2 regions of the Faecalibacterium prausnitzii genome follow, and region 1 is predicted to be linked to the other one. Evidence: a T-box and tRNA genes for the amino acid it is inferred to sense, from the RefSeq annotation. Region 1 holds a T-box; the other holds one or more tRNA genes.
The links. A T-box is a leader RNA that pairs with one kind of tRNA and senses whether it is charged. The one in region 1 lies ahead of metG (methionine--tRNA ligase), so its partner is inferred to be a tRNA-Met.
Positions count from the first base shown of each region.

Region 2: it encodes a tRNA-Met, which carries the amino acid that the T-box ahead of metG (methionine--tRNA ligase) is inferred to sense. The anticodon was not compared.

Region 1 is NZ_CP065377.1:2,232,459-2,235,866, reverse strand. Features, by position in the region: gene metG (methionine--tRNA ligase) at 1-1,570, opposite strand, end outside; T-box leader at 1,638-1,877, opposite strand; gene I5P96_RS10955 (transglutaminase domain-containing protein) at 1,954-2,916, opposite strand; gene I5P96_RS10950 (Dabb family protein) at 2,979-3,281, opposite strand; gene I5P96_RS10945 (hypothetical protein) at 3,372-3,408, opposite strand, start outside.
Region 2 is NZ_CP065377.1:2,922,726-2,926,133, forward strand. Features, by position in the region: gene I5P96_RS14070 (PH domain-containing protein) at 1-294, shown strand, start outside; gene I5P96_RS14075 (HAD family hydrolase) at 291-947, shown strand; gene I5P96_RS14080 (hydrolase) at 1,056-1,724, shown strand; tRNA gene I5P96_RS14085 (tRNA-Met) at 1,895-1,971, shown strand; tRNA gene I5P96_RS14090 (tRNA-Glu) at 2,063-2,134, shown strand; gene serS (serine--tRNA ligase) at 2,414-3,408, opposite strand, start outside.

The DNA.
Region 1 (3,408 bases):
TGCGCTTCTCGTCCTCTTCCTTTAGGTGGGCGATCTCCTTGGCCACGTCGATGCGGGGGAAGAGCGCGTCGCCCTTGTGGACGGTGTAGGTCTCCTGTGCGCCGTAGACGGTCTTGCTCAGGTCGAGCGCAGAAGCGTCCAGACCCAGCTGATCCATCATCTTGGGGGCAGTGGAAGGCAGGTAAGCGTTCAGCAGGATGCCGGTCACGCGCAGTGCCTCGCACAGGTGATAGAGCACACTCTCCAGGCGCTCCTTGTTGGCCTCGTCCTTGGCCAATGCCCAGGGCGCAGTCTCGTCGATGTATTTGTTGGCGCGCTGGATGACGGCGAAAATCTCCATCAGCGCCTGCGGGATGGTCAGGTTGTCCATGTCGGCGGTGACTTTGGCGGTCAGGCCGTTGATCAGGCCTTCCAGCTCCACATCGATGGCCTCGGTGCCCGCCACATTGCGGACGGTGCCGCCGAAATACTTTTCGCACATGGCGACGGTGCGGCTGAGCAGGTTGCCCAGGTCGTTGGCCAGGTCGCTGTTGATGCGGTTGATGAGGGCCTCGTTGGTGAACATGCCGTCGTTGCCGAACGGGATTTCACGCAGCAGGAAGTAGCGGATGGCGTCCACGCCGTAGCGGTTGCAGAGGATGACGGGGTCCACGACATTGCCCACCGACTTGGACATCTTGCCGCCGTTCATCAGCAGCCAGCCGTGGCCGAAGACGCGTTTGGGCAGCGGCAGATCCAGAGCCATCAGCATGGCGGGCCACAGGATGGTGTGGAAGCGCAAGATCTCCTTGCCGACCATGTGCAGGTCAGCCGGCCAGAACTTGTCGTAATCGTGGTAGGTCTCGTTGCCGTAGCCCAGCGCGGAGATATAGTTGCTCAGTGCATCGACCCAGACGTACATGGTGTGCTTGGGGTCGAAGGGGACAGGGATGCCCCACTTGACGGAGGTGCGGGAGACGCAGGTATCCTGCAGGCCCTGCTTGATGAAGGCGATCATCTCGTTCTTGCGGCTCTCCGGCTGGATGAACTGGGGGTTCTCCTCGTAGAGCTTCAGCAAGCGGTCGGCATACTTGCTGGTCTTGAAGAAATAGGCTTCCTCGTGGGCATCGTAGACCTCACGGCCGCAGTCGGGGCACTTGCCGTCCACGAGCTGACTGTCGGTCCAGAAGCTCTCGCAGGGCTTGCAGTAGTGGCCGATGTACTCGCCCTTGTAGATGTCGCCCTGCTCATACAGTTTGGTGAAGATCTTCTGGCAGGACTCCATGTGGTAGTCGTCGGTGGTGCGGATGAAGCGGTCGTAGCTGACATCCAGCAGCTTCCACAGGTCTTTGACGGTGGCGACGATCTTGTCAACGTACTCCTTGGGGGTCACGCCGGCATCTGCGGCCTTATCCTGGATCTTCTGGCCGTGCTCGTCGGTGCCGGTCAGGAACATGACGTCATAGCCCTGCATCCGCTTGAAGCGCGCCAGCGCATCGCAGGCCACGGTGGTGTAGCTGTGGCCGATGTGCAGCTTATCGCTGGGGTAGTAGATGGGGGTGGTGATGTAAAATGTCTTGTGCTCACTCATGGGGATATGCTCTTCCTTTCTATCGTGGCTGTGTCACAAAAAAGCTCCCGCCCTGCCGGATATGCCGGACAAGGACGGGAGCTGAACTTCCGTGGTACCACCTTGCTTCGCCGCGCTCTTGCGAGCGGGGCCTTGTGGGCTGGTGCCTGACCAGCCCACGCGCAGTAACGGGCGCACCCGTCGCAGGCTCAATCTTCACCTGCGCGGCTCGGAGGCCATCTTCTGCCCAGCGCTGCCTGCCCGTTTCCATCCTTCGGGCTTTCTGTCAGGTGCCTGCTGTGCATACTCTTCTCGTCAAAGCCAGTTTGTGTGTGTCAAAGGGGCATAAAATCCCCTTTGACATTATAATACGCAAAAAAGGCGGGTTTGTCAATGAGAAACGCTCAAATCATCCGCGCGGCGAACAGGCTTTGATCCATGCGCTGGAAGAAAACGTAGTGGTAATGCGTGCCGGTATAGTCGGCGGGGCAGGCGGGAACGGCGGAACGATCCCATGACAGGCCGGTGGATGCGGCATAACTGTTATCCGACAGCAGGAAGAATGCCTCGAAGCCGGAAGAGTCATCGCCCTGCACATCCAGAATGTACCACTGGCCGTCGATCTTTACGGTGTTCCACTGGTGGCTTGGATTGGAAGCCGCCGCGTCCGCATGAACGTAGCAGCATTCCACTCCGATGGAGTCGCAGAGAGCTTTCATGGCGCGGGCATAGCCGGAACACTGCGCCTGCCGGTAGACCAGCGCACCCCACGCCGTGTTGGCACGGTTCTTCGACCAGTCGGGGGCATAGGAGCAGAACTGGATGAGGTAGTCCCGCGCAGCCATGACCTTATCAATGTCGCTCATGGAAGAAAGCGGCAGGCTGGAAGCAAAGCGGCTGACGACACCGGCCACCTGATCAAGTTCAGTCTGGTTCAGCTTGGGGCCGTAGACCGTTCCCGGTGTATAGTTCCCGGCAGGGTAACCATTGCCCATCTGGGCCTGTACCGTGGCGCTGGCCGCATTCATAAAAGCGATGTCCTCGGTGAGGATGTTGTTGATCTCGGTCAGCGTGCCGGCATCCAGCGTGGCAAGATTCCCCTTTGCGGAGCCGGTGGCGTAGAGGTTATCCAACACAAGGTCAACACCGTCGTAGTAGGCGCGGACAGAATCTGAAACATTCTGTGTACCCAGCATGACCAGATAGGACTCGTGCAGGTCGGCGAAGTTGTTGTAAGCGTCGATCAGTGTCCGGTAGCTGGCCAGGACCGTATCGCCGGTGACACCAGCGGCCTGAACCGAAAGCGGACAAAGACAAAGGAGCATTGCAAGGAAAAGAGCTGTAACATTCCGAAGTGCTTTATTCATAATGCCATCCTCATTTCGTGCTATGGCCGCATCTCCGGGAGGATGCAGCTGGTGTAAGCATGTTAGACCTCGTAATCCAGGCAAACTCGGTTCTTGTAATAAGGCCGCACTTTGCTGTTAGCCACGGCGACATGGGCCGGATGGGTGGAGTAGCCCTTGAGTGCCTCGGCGGTCTCGAAGGTGGTGTCCAGCATCAGATCGGCGTTGGAAGAGGGGAGCGCGTCGATGTTGACGCGGATGTCCACCAGACCGGGGATCTGACCGGCCAGCCCTTCCAGTCCCTCTTTGATGCCTGCCTTGACGGCGGCTTTTTCGGTGTCGGAAAGCTCATCCTTGAGCTGCCACAGAATCACATGCTTGACCATAAGAAAAATCCTCCTGCGTTTTTCTCCATTGTAGCAGAGAACGGCAGAAGGAGCAAGAAAAATTTTGGAATGGAACCAGAGCAGAACGATTCAATCGGCGCTATGGTTCCAACTCTCATAGGCAACG
Region 2 (3,408 bases), 690 kb from region 1:
CTTTTCTTTGCGGCGGGGCTGGCGGGCGGCGCGATGGGCTACCGGCGGGAAGGGGTCTGGCTGCGGGAGGGGCGTCTGACCCTGCGGCGGCAGCGGGGCATCTATCTGCACAGCATCTGCGTCTTCCATCCGGACATCTGCCTGACGGCCCGGCAGTCGCCCTGGGCCGTCCATGCAGACCGCACCAATCTGACCGTCGCCTTCCCCGGCTTTGTCCGGCTGACGGTGCGCAGCATCCCGTGGCGGGACGCACAGAAATGTTTTGAATTTTTGGAAAGAAGTCGAATCTTATGATAAAAACGATCCTTTTTGATCTGGACGGTACCCTTCTGAACACCATCGACGACCTGGCCGATGCAGGCAACTGGGTCTGCGCTCAGCACGGCTGGCCCACCTTTACGGTGGAGCAGTTCAAGCACATGGTCGGCAATGGCATCCCGAAGCTGGTGGAGCGCTTTTCGCCCGCCGATGCCCGGTCGCCCGAACGGCTGGCCGCGACGCTGGCCGAGTTCACGGCCCGGTACGATGCCCACAAGGAAGACAAGACGGCACCCTATCCCGGCATCCCGGAGCTGCTGGACGCCCTGAAGGCCGAAGGCATCCAGACCGCCGTCTTTTCCAACAAGGCCGACCCGCTCTGCGGAAAGATCATCGCGCACTACTTCGGCACCGGTCGGTTCGAGCTTGTCCGGGGCAACCGCCCGAATGTGCCCACCAAGCCTGACCCCACCGGCGTCTATGCCCTGATGCAGGACCTCGGTGCAGAGGCCGCCAGCACCCTTTTCGTGGGCGACAGCGATGTGGATATCCTGACCGGCCACAACGCCGGTCTGCCCGCCATGGGCGCGCTCTGGGGCTTCCGGGGCGAAGCGGAGCTTACCGCAGCCGGTGCCGATGCGCTGGCCGCCGTGCCGATGGACATTCTGGAATTTGCCCGGAGAGGGTGATTTTTGTTTTCATAAAGTTTACGGGCAGTTCATTGCATTCCGGGGCCTTCTTTCTTATAATTTGATTCAAATTTGAATCACACCGGAATCATCTGGAGGTATCCCCTTATGGCAGCTGAAAAGAAAGCATCCCCCAATGTCGAGAGCCGCCTGCGCCACAACATCCTGAAAATGCCGCAGGAGGTCTATCAGGCCAGCGGCATCGTCATCAACGGTCGGCGGCTGAAAAGCTTCGTCTTCACCACCGACCTCGCCATCATCCGCAACTGCGATGCCGACGCCGTCTTCGCCGTCTATCCGTTCACGCCTCAACAGGCCATCAGTGACGCCATCATCAAGGCCTCTTACATCCCGGTGTTCTGCGGCGTGGGCGGCGGCACCACCCACGGTGTGCGCACCCTGAACCTGGCCCGCGACGTCGAGAGCCAGGGTGCCATGGGCGTCGTGCTCAACTCCCCCATTTCCGACCTGAATCTGCTGGCGGTCTCGCGGGTGGTGGACATCCCGGTCATCATCACCGTGACCAAGGCGGACACCGACATCCGTGCCCGCCTCGAATCCGGCGCGTCCATCCTGAATGTGGCTTGCAGCACCGACACGCCCCGCATCGTGAAAAAGATCCGCGATGCGTTCCCGGATGTCCCCATCATCGCCAGCGGCGGCAAGACCGGCGAGAGCATCTCGGCCACCATCGCCGCCGGTGCCAACGCCATCACCTACACTCCGCCGTCCCCGGCCATCCTGTTCAAAGAGATGATGGAAAAGTACCGGGAGTGACGGCACGGAAAACGCCCCATGTTCGAGCGGCTGCGGCAGTGCAGCCGCTCGTTTTTTCGGGCTGTACCGGAGATCTGAAAAAAATTTGATTTTTTTAGAAATAATTGTTGACAAACAGGCGAGTTCTGGATATAATAATAAAGCACCGTTCAAGTGCGCAAACAAAATATGGCGGCATAGCTCAGTTGGCTAGAGCATTCGGTTCATACCCGAAGTGTCACCGGTTCAAATCCAGTTGCCGCTACCAAGTTACAGAGTTTCGCTAAGATAAGGGGGACGGTCGTCCGCAATAGTGGATGATGAATGTCGGAGGTTTTAGCGAAGCTCTGTATTTATAAGGCCCGTTGGTCAAGCGGTTAAGACACGGCCCTTTCACGGCTGTAACATGGGTTCGATTCCCGTACGGGTCATAAAAGCGTTCAAGCAAAGGCTTGAACGCTTTTATTTTTTGCCCGCATGGGAATCGAACAGGGCGGCGGTGCGAAGCACCGTAAGCAATCAGCCCTGCAGGCTGTTGCTTAGCCCGCGGGTCCCAGCGTACCAGGAATGTCTACGAGGCGAGACTGCCGTGAAGAAATCGTCCCCCATCAACAGCAAACACCCCGCTCGATCGTCTGCGTCAGCAAACGGTAAAGCGGGGTGTTTTCAACATCTTATTGCATTGTTGTGGAAAACTGTGTGGTCAGCTCTCAGCCCTTCTTGTGGGTCGGGACCATGACCTCCAGGCCGCCCATGTAGGGCTGCAGGACCTTGGGGATGGTGACCGAGCCGTCGGCCTGCAGGTGGTTCTCCAGGAAGGCGATCAGCATACGCGGAGGTGCCACGCAGGTGTTGTTCAGCGTGTGGGCCAGATAGGTCTTGCCGTCCTTACCCTTGACGCGGATGTGCAGGCGGCGGGCCTGTGCATCGCCCAGGTTGGAGCAGGAACAGACCTCGAAGTACTTCTGCTGGCGGGGGCTCCAGGCCTCGATGTCGCAGCTCTTGACCTTCAGGTCTGCCAGGTCGCCGGAGCAGCAGTTCAGTTGACGGACGGGGATCTCCATGTTGCGGAACAGCTCCACAGAGTTCTTCCACAGTTTCTCATACCAGTCGGCGCTCTCTTCGGGGCGGCAGACGACGATCATCTCCTGCTTCTCGAACTGGTGGATGCGGTAGATGCCGCGCTCCTCGATGCCGTGGGCGCCCTTCTCCTTGCGGAAGCAGGGGCTGTAAGAGGTCAGGGTCAGGGGCAGCGTTGCCTCGTCGAGGGTCTGGTCGATGAAGCGGCCGATCATGGTGTGCTCGCTGGTGCCGATCAGGTACAGGTCCTCACCCTCGATCTTGTACATCATGGCGTCCATCTCCGGGAAGGACATCACGCCCTGCACCACATTGCCGTGCATCATGAAGGGCGGGATGACATAGGTGAAGCCCTTGTCGATCATGAAGTCACGCGCATAGGCCAGAACGGCCTCGTGCAGGCGGGCGATGTTGCCCAGCAGATAGTAGAAGCCATTGCCGGCCACGCGGCCTGCGGCGTCCATATCAATGCCGTCGAAGCTCTCCATGATCTCGGTGTGGTACGGGATGGGGAAATCGGGCACGACGGGCTCACCGAAGCGCTGTGCCTCGACGTTGTAGGTGTCATCGGGACCGATGGGCACGCTGGGGTCGATCATCTGGGGGATGGTGTACATGATCTCCT